DNA from 2 places in the Micromonospora sp. NPDC003197 genome. Region 1 is predicted to be linked to the other one. Evidence: riboswitches for the same ligand, from Rfam matches in the RefSeq annotation. Region 1 holds a riboswitch; the other holds the start of a gene.

Evidence for each region. A riboswitch is a leader RNA that binds a small molecule or an ion and turns the genes downstream of it on or off. The one in region 1 is predicted to bind S-adenosylmethionine.
Region 2: another riboswitch for S-adenosylmethionine. It lies ahead of thrC (threonine synthase); the one in region 1 lies ahead of ACWDV4_RS29070 (aminotransferase class V-fold PLP-dependent enzyme).

Annotation. Positions count from the first base shown of each region.
Region 1 covers NZ_JBSFTE010000040.1:7,287-14,607, reverse strand. Annotated here, with positions in the region: gene ACWDV4_RS29090 (ATP-dependent DNA helicase) at 1-565, shown strand, start outside; gene ACWDV4_RS29085 (AI-2E family transporter) at 588-1,904, opposite strand; gene ACWDV4_RS29080 (GroES family chaperonin) at 2,163-2,459, shown strand; gene ACWDV4_RS29075 (PrsW family glutamic-type intramembrane protease) at 2,497-4,101, opposite strand; SAM riboswitch class IV at 4,126-4,292, shown strand; gene ACWDV4_RS29070 (aminotransferase class V-fold PLP-dependent enzyme) at 4,341-5,648, shown strand; gene ACWDV4_RS29065 (FUSC family protein) at 5,696-6,928, opposite strand; gene ACWDV4_RS29060 (FAD-binding oxidoreductase) at 7,044-7,321, shown strand, end outside.
Region 2 covers NZ_JBSFTE010000043.1:7,594-14,914, reverse strand. Annotated here, with positions in the region: gene ACWDV4_RS29725 (RHS repeat-associated core domain-containing protein) at 1-3,031, shown strand, start outside; gene thrC (threonine synthase) at 3,328-4,623, opposite strand; SAM riboswitch class I at 4,637-4,772, opposite strand; gene ACWDV4_RS29715 (SDR family NAD(P)-dependent oxidoreductase) at 4,884-5,642, opposite strand; gene ACWDV4_RS29710 (MarR family winged helix-turn-helix transcriptional regulator) at 5,727-6,176, shown strand; gene ACWDV4_RS29705 (putative quinol monooxygenase) at 6,217-6,549, opposite strand; gene ACWDV4_RS29700 (DEAD/DEAH box helicase family protein) at 6,606-7,321, opposite strand, start outside.

The DNA.
Region 1 (7,321 bases):
GCCGGCCGGTGAGGAGTTGCTGGCGCTGGTCGAAGCGCTCGGTGGCCGTACCCTCGGGCTCTTCTCCTCAAGACGGGCCGCGCAGCAGGCGGCGGAGTTGCTCCGCGCCCGTACCGACCTGCCCGTGCTGCTTCAGGGTGAGGAGGCGCTGCCGTTGCTCGTCCGTCGGTTCCGGGAGGAGCGGTCGAGTTGCCTGTTCGGGGTGATGTCGCTCTGGCAGGGGGTGGATGTGCCGGGTGACTCCTGCCAACTGGTGGTCATCGACCGACTGCCCTTCCCGCGCCCGGACGAGCCGCTGGCGGCGGCGCGCTCGGCGGCGGTCGACTCGGCCGGCGGGTCCGGGTTCGCAGCGATCAGCGTGCCGATCGCCGCGATCCGACTGGCCCAGGGCGTCGGCCGGCTCATCCGTGCCACCAGCGACAAGGGTGTGGTGGCGGTACTCGACTCCCGGCTGGAGACCGCGCGCGGCTACGGGGCGTTCCTGCGCCGCTCGTTGCCGCCGTTCTGGTACACGACCCGGCCGGAGGTCGCGCGCGGCGCCCTGGAGCGGCTGGGCCGCGAGTGATCGTCACCCCCGGCGGCGACGTTCAGCTGCCGGGGGCTTTCGCAGCCACCACCACGGCGTCCGGTGGCAGGGTGGGCCGTTCCTGACCGGCGAGCCGCCGGATGGCGGTGTTGAGCACGGCGAGCAGTGGTACGGACACCAGCGCGCCGACGACTCCGGCCAGCACCACGCCCGCGGTGATCGTGATGACCACGGCGAGCGGGTGCAGTGCCACCGCGCGCCCCATGATCAGCGGCTGGAGGACGTGGCCCTCGATCTGCTGCACGCCGACCACCACGCCGAGAATGATCAGGGCGGTGACCCAACCGCTGTCGACCAACGCCACCAGTACCGCCACCGCGCCCGAGAGGGTGGCCCCGACGATCGGGATGAATGCGCCGAGGAAGACCAGCGCGGCGAGCGGAAGGGCGAATGGAATGTCGAAGGCGACCAGGAAGACGCCGATTCCGACCGCGTCGATGAAGGCGACGAGCACGGTGGCTCGGACGTAGGCGACCAGGGTCTCCCAGGACGCCTTGCCCGCCTCGTGCACCCGCCAGCGGGCGACGGAGGGAAGCAGTCGGACCAGGAAGCTCCAGATCCGGCCGCCGTCACGCAGGAAGAAGAAGGTGGCGAAGAGCACCAGCAGCGAGCCGGTGAGCACCTCGAAGACGGTGGTGGCGGTGGAGACGGCCCCGCTGGTCAATGACTGGGTGTTCTCGTCCACCCACTTCTGCCCCTGGTCGATGTACTGGTTCAGCTGCCCGTCCGACAGGTGCAGGGGGCCGGTCTTGAGCCAGTCCTGGATCTGCCGTACGCCCGTGGTGGCGTCCTTGCTCAGCGCCGGGACGCCCCGGATGAACTCGTTGACCACGAGGGTGAGCGTGCCGATCACTGCGGCGAGCCCGGTGACCAGCACCAGCGCCGTGGCCAGTGACCGGGGGAAGCGGGCGCGCAGCAGCCAACCCACCGCCGGGGCGAGCAGGGCGGAGAGAAGCATGGCGATGGCCAGCGGGATCACGACGATCCGAATGGTCCCGATCACCTCGATCAGCGCCCAGCCGACGACACCGATCACCCCCACCCGCCAGGCCCAGGCGGCTGCGATACGCAGGCCGTGGGGCACGTCGGCGTCGTCCCGGCTGGACGTGGAGGGGTGGACCTCGGCCGGCGGCTCCGCATCGACGGGCGATGTCTCCGCTGCCCCGAGGGTGGCCGGCAACGGACCATCGGTGGAAGATGCACCGATTTGGCGGCGGGACTGGGCGGCATTCTGCACTGAGCCGCGACTCGACTGGTACGCGCGGCGGACTTTCGCCCACAGCTGTGCGAAGCGGCTCAAGTGCACCTCCTGGCTGATAGCGGCCTTCCTACGTTAACTGGGCAGCGCCAATCCGACCGGAATTGGCCAACCCTGACTTCTCCCCGACATTGCCCCCCGGGGTGCCGACGTAATCGCTCCCGTTTGACGGATGTGGGTAACCACCGCATCGACCCGTACCGCAGGTGGGGTAACCGCCGCTTGATCGGACCGCGATCGGACCATCATCGGGGCCACACGGTAGCGTCTCGGGACGTGACCGCCGATTCAAGCCATGACGCTGGCCTGCCCATCCGCATGTTGCACGACCGTGTCCTGGTCCAGCTCGAAGGTAACGAGGGCGAGCGTCGCTCCACCGCAGGCATCGTCATTCCGGCAACCGCATCGATGGGTCGCCGGCTGTCCTGGGCATCGGCGGTCGGGGTGGGCCCGAACGTACGCTCCATCGTGGTCGGCGACCGGGTGCTCTTCGACCCGGACGACCGCTCGGAGGTCGAGCTGCACGGTCGGGCGTACGTCATGCTTCGGGAGCGGGACGTGCACGCGGTGGCCGCCGCCCGCGTCGAGCCGGACTCCACCGGCCTGTACCTCTGACCGGCCGCTACCGCTGACCGGTTTACCTACCGGCCACCTACTGGCCCCGCTCGTCAGCGGCCGGACTGGTTGGCGGGGGCGCGCCGTGGTACGGCGGACCGTACGCCCCGGCCGGCGGCTGGTAACCACCCGGGGAGACCGGGGGCTGGTAGCCACCCGAGAAGGCCGGTGGCCGGTAACCGCCTGGGAAGGCCGGCATGGGCTGTGGTGCCAGCACCACCGGCACCGGGACCACCGGCTCCTCCGGGGCGTTCACCGGACGCCTGACGCCATCCGGAAAGACCAGGTGGTAACGGACACCGTCCCAGATGCCGGCCGGCGTCTGCGGGTCACGCCCGACGAAGACCTGTCGACAGGCGGAGATCTCGGTCAGCAACTGCCGCTCCTCCTGAAGGCTCCGGGCAAGCGCGGTCGGGTTGCTGTCCAGCCCTCGTCGTAGCCCGTCGCGGAGCAGGGCCAGTCGGGTCGCGGCAAGCTGGTAACTCTGCATCGCCTTCTCGCCGGCGTCCCCGGCGACCCGGCGGGCCCACCGTCGAGCCGAGTACCGCCGACCGAGGCTGGCCAGCGAGGCGACCTCAGGTGGGGTGAGCCAGCCGGCCTGGACGTAGTCGGGCAGGGTGCGTTCGACGAGTCGTCCCTCCCAACCGCGCAGCCAGATGGCCAGCCCGACCATGCCGAAGAAGATCGGCACCATCACCCCGATGTATCCGTAGAGCAGGATCAGCGCCTCGCCGGTCGCCTGGACCAGCGACGGCACGAGGTTCCAGGTGCCGTGCAGCATCATCGCCAGCAGCAGCCCGGCCACCGGGGCGAGGATCCGGACCCGGCGGTCGGCCGACCGGGCGGCGATGCCCAGTCCGACCCCGGCCATCGAGGTGAAGAGCGGATGGGCAAAACCGGACAACAGGATCCGCATGATGAAGATGAGGAAGACCTGTTGCGCTCCGCTGGCCGGACCGTACTGTTCGGCACCGGCTGCGTAACCGTGGCCGCCGAGGTAGAGGATGTTCTCCACCATCGCGAACCCGACCGCCGAAAGTCCACAGTAGACGAGCCCGTCGGTGATGCCGGACCATTCGCGCCGCCGGAAGATCAGCAGCAGAATCGGGCCGAGGGTCTTGGTCAGCTCCTCGATGAACGGGGCGACCAGCACCGCCACCAGCGCGTCCGGCAGTCCCCAGTCGGAGAAGAGACTCGCCGCCCAGCCGTTGACGTTCAACGACGCGGCGGTGGAGACGAACGCACCCCACGCGAAGCAGAAGACGAGGTACTTCATCGGCTCGGGTTCGTACCGGTCGAGCCAGAGGAAACAGGCCACCAGCACCGGAACCGGGAGAATCGCCGCAGCCAGGCCGACCAGCAGCGCGGTGGCCCCGAGGCTCTCGCCAAGCTCGAAGAGCATGTAGACGGCACAACCGGCGATGAACAGGATCGCGCCGACCATGACCAGGACCCGCCGCCAGTTCAGCCCACTTTGGGGTGCCTTCACCACCACCGGGCCGGTCGCCGGCTGTGGTGCGGCCGGCGGATACGTCAGACCGGCGGGTGACGGTGGCGGCGACGACGGGTGCGAGGCACCGCCGGGCGGGGTGTCGGCCATGCGGTCAGCGTAGCCACCCACAACCGGGTTTCTGGCGCGCATCCATGCCCGCTATGCTCCGAGACAGGTCACGAGTGCCAGCGACCAACGACCACCGCCCCTAGGCCCATCGCCTATCGGCCGGTGGCCGAAGCCCCGGCTTGCTGGCCGGCAACCCTCCTAGAGGTTCGCGGTGGGGTGCCCCGGGTGATGACCGGGCCCAGCCCGATCCGTGTGCTGGGCAAGCGCGGACCCCGTCCCCTGTGCACCCGGGGTCCCTGGATTGCCGAAGGGTCACCCCGATGCGTACTTCTCGTTCCCCACTGCCCGCTGTGTCCGTACCGTGGACGGCACCGCGCCGCCGCCCCGGCCGAACCGGCCCGAAGGCCCCCGCCCGACCCGGCGCGCTCGGCGTCCTCGGGGTAGCCGGTCAGATCAACCTCGACTACGCGGCCACCGCGCCGTGCGCGCAGGTCGCGGCCGATGCGGTGACCGAACTGCTCCCCTGGTACGCCAGCGTGCATCGGGGCGCTGGTGCGCTGTCGCAACGCTGCACCCTGGCCTACGAGCGGGCCCGGCAGACCGTGGCCGACTTTCTCGGTGCCCGCCCCGACGACCACGTCGTCTTCACCCGTAACACCACCGACGCGCTGAACCTGCTGGCCCGGGCGCTGCCCGCCGGGACCCGCGTGGTCACCTTCGATGGCGAGCACCACGCCAACCTGCTGCCCTGGCCCACCGGCACGGTACGGCTACCGGTGCCCGCGTCCCGGGGAGCCGCCGTACGGGCGCTGGACGCCGCACTGCGCGAACTGCGCCGGGGCACGGACGGCAAGACGCCGATCCTGGTCGCGGTGACCGGGGCCAGCAACGTCACCGGAGAATGCTGGCCGGTGACCGACCTGGCCCTGGTCGCCCGGCGACACGGGGCGCGGATCGCGGTGGACGCGGCCCAACTCGCCCCACACGTACCGGTGAGTGTCAGTGACCTCGAAGTGGACTACCTAGCGATATCCGGACACAAGCTCTACGCACCGTTCGGTGCCGGTGTACTGGTGGGACGGGCGGACTGGTTGGACACCGCGCCGCCGTACCTGGCTGGTGGTGGGGCCACGGCACACGTCGGTGCCGCGACCCACGACGTACGGTGGACCACCGGTCCGGGCCGGCACGAAGCCGGCACCCCCAACCTGCTCGGCGCGGTCGCCCTGGCCGCCGTCTGCGCTGCCCTCGACACGGCGGACCGGGCGGCGCTCTGCGCCAACGAGCAGGCCCTGCTCAGCCGGCTGCGCAGTGGTCTCAGTGTCCTGCCCGGTGTGGTGGAGTTGAGCACCTTCGCCCCCGACTCGCCCCGGGTGGGCATCGTGTCCTTCGTGGTCGCCGGTCGGGACTCCGCCAAGGTGGCCGCCGTGCTCGCCAACAAGCACGGCATCGGGGTACGGGACGGCCTCTTCTGCGCCCACCCGCTGGCCCGGCGACTCCTGGCCGAAGCGTCGGCCCGGAGCGGTCGCAGCGACCTGCCACCGACCGCGCTGCGGGCCAGCATCGGCCTGGGCAGCACCATCGAAGACGTCGACCGGCTGCTCGACGCGCTGCCCACGGTCGGCTGATCCGCACCGCGCAACTGGTGGTCGGCAACGTTGCCGGGGCAGGACTCTCAGATGTCCTCGGCGTGGCTGTGCGGGGACATTTCCGCTGTCGTCCGGGAAGCGTTGCCGATCGCCTGGCGCACCAACTGGTTGGCCTCGGACCGCTCCAGGCCGGTAGCCCGGAGCAGGTCACTGGCGGTGGTTCGGACCTGCGCCACCACCACGCTGCCGGAGAAGCCGACCCCGTCGTCATAGGCCCGGCCCGCCTCGCTGACGGCGCGTAGCGCCAACTCCCGGGTCGCCTCGGGTCTGGCGCCCCGTCCCAACTCCTTGATCAGTTGATGCACGGTGTCGGCGAGGTTGGACACCGCCAGCGGCAAGGTCGGCGGCACCGGTTCGCCGTCCTCCAGCACGGTGACCGCCCGCCGCACCAGGGTGCCGCTGTTGTGCACCGCGTGGTTGAGAAACTCGGCACTCTCCACGTATCGCACCAGGGCACTGCGCCGGTGCCAGCGGATCGGGGAAAGGAGTACGGTCTCCCGACCGCCTTCCAGTGCGTCCTGCAACTCGTCCATCCGTTCCTCGACCTCATGGAGGCAGTCCAGGGCGTGCTGTGCCTGCTTGGCATCCCCGGCGGAGAGCGCATCCGCCGTCGACGAGAGCTGTTTGGTCAGGATGTCGAGAGCGCGCCGCGCGGTCTTGTCCACCAGCCGTAACGGATTGGTCGGCAGTAACACCGCCACCACCAGCAACCCGACGATCCCGCCCACCAGGGCGTCGATGACCCGGGGAAACTCCAGGTTCCGGACGGTCGGGCTGAGCGTGGCGATCAGCACGCCGGTGGCCGCCGCCTGGGTCACCACGGCGGGACCGCCACCGAGGGCGATCGAGACGATGATGGAGAGCCCGACGATGAGGCCAAGTTGCCACGGCCCGGTACCGATGGCGATCAGCAGTCCGTCCCCGATGGCGATGCCCAGCGCCACCCCGACGATCAGTTCGAAGGTCCGGCGCAGCCGCTGGCCGAGTGAGGAGGCGATGGTGCCGACCGCCGCGATCGGGGCGAAGACCGGTTCCGGATTGCCCAGCAGCTCATGGGCGACGGTCCAGGCGAGTGCAGCGGCGAGGGCTGCCTGCGCGGCGAGGCCCAGGTTGATCCGTACCCGGTAGACCCGGTCCTCCATTGTCAGCTTGGACCTGTGACGCAGCTGCGTCACGGCCTCGGAGATCCGGTGAGCGTCGGTGTCGAGCGCCACTCCGTCTATGTGCAGTTTGCTCGACTTATCCTTCCGCTCGGCCATGACCGGGACTACCCGCCCTAAGCCGGCTGAATCGTCATCCACGCCTACCCCGCCTCACCAGCGGGACCGCATCGGCGATGGCCGACGCGGAATCTGCCGGATAGCCTCTTCAGGCGTGACTGGTACCCCTCTGCTCGACGATCTCCGGGCCGCCCTCGGCGACGGCGGCGTGCTGACCGATCCTGACCTGCTCCGCGGCCACCAGCGGGACGAGGCCGACCTCTGCGCGGCCGGAATGCCGGCCGTGGTCACCCGCCCCCGCAACACCGCCGAGGTCGTCGCCGTGGTCCAGGCCGCCGCCCGGTACGGGGTTCCGGTGGTGCCGCAGGGGGCCCGGACCGGGTTGGCTGGTGCCGCCAACGCCGTCGACGGGGCGGTGATCATCTCCACCGC
Region 2 (7,321 bases), on a different contig from region 1:
CGCCCTCGGCCACGTCATCACGACGAACTTCGACCGGCTCCTCGGGCTGCCGGTGAAGGCGACCGACGCGAACAACCGGGTCACTGAGATGGCTTATGACCCACTCGGCCGGGTGTTGCGGGCCTGGGCACCGGGACGGAGTCGGGCGAGCCAGGGCCCGACGGCGGAGTTCGTCTACACCATCCGGGCGAACGGGCCCTCGGTGGTCGAGACGAAGTCGTTGCTGGCTGACGGCACTGGTTACCAGAGCAGCTTCACCTTCTACGACGGCCAGCTTCGGGAGCGGCAGACCCAGTCGCCCTCCCCCGCTGGCGGGCGAATCGTCACCGACCACCGGTACGACCACTACGGTCGGGTGGATCGGGTCAACGCGCCGTACTGGAACAACCAGGGCGTACCGGGCAGCACGCTGTTGAACGTGGCGGACTCGGCGGTGCCGGCCCAGACGAGGTACCTCTACGACGGTGCGAACCGCGAGGTAGCGGAGATTCTCCTGTCGGCCGGTGTGGAGAAGTGGCGAACCACCATGTCGTACGCCGGCAACTCGGTGACGACCGTCCCGCCGGCCGGGGAGCCGGCGACGACCACGATCCTCGACGGGTTGAACAGGGTGACCGAGCTACGCCAGTACACCACCGGCGGGGCAGCGACCGGCCCGTACGAGGCGACGCGCTACACGTACACCCGGTCCGGGAATCTCGCGACGGTGACCGACTCGGCCGGCAACGTGTGGCGGCACTTCTACGACCTGCGTGACCGGAAGGTGCGTTCCGAGGACCCGGATTCCGGGGTCAACATCTCGGCCTACGACAACGAGGACCGGTTGACCTCGGCCACCGATGGGCGGGGTCGGACGCTGACCTACACCTATGACGGCCTCGGCCGCCGGACCGGCACCTACGAGGGTTCGCCGACCGGGCCAAAGTTGGCCGAGTGGAGCTACGACACGATCCCCGGCGGGAAGGGGCTGGCCGCGGGCTCGGTCCGGTACGCCGGCGGCAACGCCTACCGCAGCGAGGTTCTCGGCTACGACGCGGCGGGACGCCCGACCGGCACCGTCGTGGTGCTGCCGGCGGCGGAAGGGGCACTGGCTGGACGGTACGAGACCCGGTTCGGCTACAACGCGGCCGGTCAGGTCACCTCCACCCAACTGCCGGCCGCCGGTGACCTGCCGGCGGAGACCGTGCAACACGGGTACAGCGCCGGCCCGGTGAGCCTGCCGACGACCCTGGTCACGGGGACCACCACCCTCGTGCAGTCGGCGGCGTACACGGAGTTGGCCGAGTTGCGGGCGGTGACCCTGGGCACCGCGCCGACGCAGGTGGTTCGGGAGTTCAGCTACGAGGCGGACACCCGGCGGCAGGCAACGGCGCAGACGAGGTTGACGACCGCGACCGGCGAGACGACGGTGTCGTCGGTCAGCTACCGCTACGACGCCGCCGGCAACGTGACCCGGATCGCGGATGCCACCGTCTCCGACGTCCAGTGTTTCCGGTCCGACGCCCTGAGACAGTTGGTCGCTGCCTGGACTCCCGCCTCGGGTAACTGCGAGGCGGAACCGAGCGTCGCGGGGCTGGGCGGGCCGGCGGCCTACTGGCACTCGTACGGCTACGACAAAATCGGCAACCGGATCTCCGAGGTCCGGCACACGACCAGCGGGGACACCACCACCCGGTCCTACGCCTATCCGGCCGCTGGCGGAGCCCAGCCGCACACGCTGCGCTCGGTCGTCACCAGTGGCACCGGCGGGCCACGGACGGACACCTACGCGTACGACCCGGACGGCAACACCACCAGCCGTACGGTGGCCGGGGTCGGGCAACAGTTGTCCTGGGATGCGGAGGGTCATCTCGCCACGGTCACCGAGGGCGGAAGCACCACGTCGTACCTCTACGACGCCGATGGAACCCGGCTGATCCGCCGTGATTCCGGGGGCACCACCGTGTACCTCGGCGACACCGAGCTTCGGCTGGCCGCCGGTTCGGTGACCGGAACCCGCTACTACGCCTTCGGTGGCGGCACCGTCGGGGTACGTACTGCCGGGAAGCTGACCTGGCTGGTGCCGGACCACCAGGGCACCGGGCAACTCGCCATCGACGCGGCCAGTCACCAGGTCACCCGGCGGTACCTGCTGCCGTTCGGCGGGCCGCGTGGCGGTGCCGTACCGACCTGGCCGGGAGACCGTGGCTTCGTCGGCGGCACCATCGATCCGACCGGGCTGACGCATCTCGGTGCCCGGGAGTACGACCCCGACACCGGCCGGTTTATCTCCGTTGATCCACTGATCGATGTCGACGATCCACAGCAGATGCACGGCTTCGCCTATGCGAACAACAATCCGACCACATTCACCGACCCGGACGGCTTGCTGACCAGCAGCGCTAGCGCTACCCGCAAGAAGAAGGCCAAGAAGCCGGATCCGGGGCCGAAGGGCGAGCCGTATGTGGTCGGGTTGAGAGAGCAGGAGCTACGCGACCGGATCGTGAAGATCGCCGAGGAGGAGTGGAAGCGGGCCCAGAAGCTGGCCAAGAAGTACGGCGGCTTCGACAATATCCCCGAGCGCGAGTTCGACAAGTACTACAAGGAACTCCGGAAGATGCTCGGCGAGAAGACCTACAACAAGATGTTCGGCTCCTGGTTCAAGACCGCGAACGCGGAGACGGCCTGGTGCGCGGTCTTCGCCGCCTGGGTCCTGATGACGGCCGGGGTCAAGGCCAAGGATCTGCCGTCAAGCGGTGCGGCCTGGGCCACCAACTGGGGCAAGAACAAGGGGAAGCACAGCGATCCCCGGCCCGGTGACATCGTGGTCTTCGGTAAACCGGGCAGCGACGGTCATGTGGAGTTCGTTACGAAGGTACACAAGGACGGCACCATCACCACGATCGGCGGCAACCGCAGTGACCGGGTGAACAAACAACGGATCGACCCGAGAACGGCCCGGGCGGGCGCGAACAAACAGATCTGGGGCTACATTGGCCCGCCGGTGCGCATGGGCGACAAGGGCATAAAAAGAAACTGGCCGTGGAAGTGACGACACTGGCCTTGGCGGTAACGAGGCCAAGCCGCTAGAAGCTCCGAAGAGTTTGGTCGGGGGGACGCTCGCACAACGCCTTCGGCGTCGGGTCGTAAGAACTCGAAAGTCTACGGCGATGCGTCCCCCCGCACGGAGCATCTTGCGCCGCGCGGGTGCCAGCGTCAAGCCCTCGACGGGCTATTTTTCTACCGACGGAGAAGAAGCGACTACGTACGGCATTCGTACGCTGGAACTTCCAACATGTACCGGGCGAAGCCGGCAGGCTCAACCGAGCAGGCCGGCGTCGCACAGACTCAACCGAGCAGGCCGGCGTCGCGCACCGCACGCAGCGATGGCTTCACCCGGTACGTCGGGCCGACCTGTCCCGCCACCGCGTCGATGGTCTTGAGCCCTTCGCCGGTGTTGTAGACCACCGTCTCGGCCTCCGGGTCGAGCTTGCCGCTGGCCACCAGCTTGCGCAGCACCGCCACGGTGACCCCGCCCGCGGTCTCGGCAAACACCCCCGTCGTACGCGCCAACAGCTGAATCGCGTCACGGATCTCGTCGTCGTCGGCGTAGTCCATCCAACCGCCGGTACGGCGCACCGCCTCCAGCGCGTACAGGCCGGCGGCCGGGTCACCGATGTTGAGCGACTTCGCGATGCCGGTCGGCCGGACCGGAGTGATCACATCGGTGTCGGCGTGCAGAGCGGTGGCGATCGGGTTGCAGCCGGCCGACTGGGCACCGAAGACCCGCCACCCGTTGGCCGGCGCCTCGACCAGTCCGATCTCGACCAGCTCGCTGAACGCCTTGTCAATCTTGGTTAGCAGTTCGCCGCTGGCCATCGGGATGACGACCTGCTCGGGAATCCGCCAGCCAAGCTGCTCGGCCACCTCGTACCCGAGGGTCTTGGAACCTTCGGCGTAGTACGGCCGCACGTTGACGTTGACGAACGCGGTGTCCTCGAACTCGTCGGTCTCCACCAGTTCACTACAGAGCCGGTTGACGTCGTCGTACGACCCGTCGATGGCAACCAGGTCGCCGCCGTACACGGCGGTGGTCACCACCTTGCCCTGTTCCAGGTCACCGGGGATGAAGACGATCGACGGTACGCCGGCACGGGCCGCGTGGGCGGCGACCGAGTTGGCCAGGTTGCCGGTGGAGGCGCAGGCGAACCGGGTGAAGCCGAGCCCTCGGGCGGCGGTCAGCGCGACCGACACCACGCGGTCCTTGAACGAGTGGGTGGGGTTGGCGCTGTCGTCCTTGATCCAGAGCGGGGCCCGGATGCCCAACTCGGCGGCGAGACCGGGGGCGGAGACCAGCGGGGTGAGGCCGGGGTCGAGGGTGACCCGGGTGGCCGGGTCCTGCCCGGCGGGCAGCAGGGCGGCGTACCGCCACAGGTTCTGCGGGCCGGCCTCGATGTCGGCGCGGGTGACCCGGGCCAGCGCGGCCTGGTCGTAGCCGACCTCCAGCGGGCCGAAGCACTCGTAGCAGGCGTGCTGGGCGGCCAGGGGATATTCCGCGCCGCAGCCGCGACAGACGAGGGCCCGTGCGGGGCTCACGGTGGTGGTGGTGGGCTGGGTGGGGGTCGCGTCGATGATCGACGTCATGGCCGAGGCCGTCCTCTCATCTTTCCCAACGCCGCACGGTGCGGCGGGGACGGATTTGGCACCTGCCTCGCCGGGTCTCGATCATCGAGTCCGCAAGGTGGTTGCCGGGGCGTCATCGGGCCGTATCCCTCAGCCCCTCTGGATGAGGTATTCAGTTGTGTGTCGCGGCCGAGTCTACGACCGCCCACCCGTTTCCCGGGAAGGTCATCCCACGTTCTGGCCCGGATGTGACCGATTTCCCAGGGCTTCCGCCCTCGCCGTCAGCGGACGAGTTCCCGGCCACCGGCTACGGAGAGCACCTGTCCGTTGACGTGTCCGTTGGCGCCGGAGCCCAGGTAGATCACTGCTGAGGCGACGTCCTCCGGGGTGCAGATCCGCCTGGTGGGGGTCTTCGCCGACTCGCTGTCCACCGCCTTCTGACCGAGGAAGGGCGTGGTGAGCGCCCGGTCGGTGAGGGTGAACCCGGGCCGTACGACGTTGGTGAGAATGCCGTGTCGCGCTTCCCGGACCGCGAGCACCCGGGCTGCGCTCTCCAGCCCACCCTTGGCGACGACGTAACTGAGCGGGCCGGCCATCGGCTGCTCCACGACATCGGTGGAGACGATGACCACCCGTCCCCAGCCGGCATCGCGCATCTCGGGCAGTACGGCGTCGATCAGTGCCGCCGTACCGACGGTGTTGGTGATCAGTGATGCCGTCAGCCCCTCGATCTCCCCGAGTTCCCGGGAGGGCCACTGCACCGCGTTGGCCACCAGTACGGACACCGGGCCGAGCTCCTGTCGTACCTGGTCGAGGGCGGTGTGCCCGGACAAGTGGTCGTGCTGGTCCAGGCGGACCGCGATGGCGTGGCCGCCAGCCCGCGAGATGGTGTCGACCACCTCCTGCGCCCGGTCCTGGCCGGAGTGCCAGGACACGGCGACGGCCGCTCCCTCGGCGGCGAGCCCGACGGCGATGGCCCGCCCGATCGCACCCGATCCGCCGCTGACGAACGCGACCTTGCCCTTGAGGTTTGTCTCCACGGAAAGCCTTTCACTAGCCGGCTAATTATTAGCCGACTATGCATCGCGGCTGGACAGTCTGTCAACCACTCCTAAACTCATCGAATGGACTTCGCCGAGGTCATCGTCACGAACAAAGCCCTCGTCAAGGTGGCCAAGCTCTACCGTGGGGCACAGGCCACGTTGCTGGCCGAGCTCGGCCTGCACCCCGGTCAGGACGTGACGCTGTGGCACCTCGGCCAGGAACCGGCGGGGCTACTCGTGAACGAGATCGCCGATCGGCTCGGCGTCGAACCGCCGACCGTCACCCGCACCCTGGCCCGGCTTGAGTCCGGTGGATGGTTCACCCGGGAACCGGTGCCGGGCGACCGGCGGGCGGTACGCATCCAGCTCACCGAGAAAGGGCGAGCAACGCTGCCGCAGGTGGAGGCGATGTGGCAGAAGTTGGCCGACACCGCCACCGCCGGGCTCGACCCCGCCGAGCGTCAACAGCTCGTCACTCTGCTGGACCGGGTCAGAACCAACCTGACCACCCTTGCCGTCGAACGGGGCTGACGGGAAGCCCCCTGGTCAGGGCTGGAGGGAAAGCGCCAGGTCAGGCGCGGTCGGGTACGGCCATCTCACCGAGCAGCGACCAGTCGTCCTGCGGGACCGTCGTGTTGACGATGCGCGGGGTCTCGACCAGGTGCGGCGGCAGGGTCTGCTGCGCCTTCTTGAAGTGCTCGGACTGCACGTGCGCCCCGCCGGCCGCGTCGTCCCGGAACGCCTCGACCAGCACGTACTCGGTCGGGTCGTCGAGGCTACGGGACCAGTCGAACCACAGGCAGCCCGGCTCGGCCCGGGTCGCCCGGGTGAACTCGTCGGCGATCTGCGGCCACTGATCCGCGTACTCGGGCAGGATCCGGAACTTCGCGGTAATGAAGATCATCGGATCTCCCCGAACGGCTGGTCGACAGATACTGGATCACCCTACCCCGAGCGCGGTCAGGCCACCTCGCTAGCGGGAACGGCAGTGTCCCGTACCGATCGAAGGATCGTGACCAACCGATCCACCTCCCCCGAATGGAACAGCGATTCCGGTCCGCGTGGGGCGATCTCAGTGAAGGGTGACTCGTACAGTCGTTCCGCCGCCATCACCCCGTTTTCGGTCAGGTGGCCGATGATCACGTGGATGAAGTCGATCTGCGTACCGGTGAACTTCCGGCCGTCGAGGAACTCATCGAACGCCTCGATGGCGGCCTCCCGGTCCAGCCCGACCAGCGATCGGATGAAGAGGCCGAGGCCGTCCGACTCGGCGCGCGCCCGATCTGCCTCCTCCTTACTGCCGATGCCGCTCTCGGCGAGCATCCGTTCCAGTTCGACCAGGTCCGTGGCGGAGAGCTGCCGGTTACGCCGCAGCTTCTGCACGGCAACGTGATCCTCGTGCGCCCGCAGGTAGGCGCGAGCCCTCGCCCGGTACCGTCCGAGGTCCGTTGCGACGGTGACCCCGCTGAGCGGCAACTCGACAGCCTCACCGAGCCGGTCCTCGAAGTCGGTGTAGACGATCGCCCGCTTCGTCTTCTCGATCAGTCGTACCAGCGACCGCACCCGGCGGCGCAGCACCTCCAGCATGGGCAGGGTGACGTCCTGCCACCACTCGTCACCTGCGACCTCACGTAGCAGGGGCTCCTGTGCCCGTACGACGGGGATGTTGATCTGCT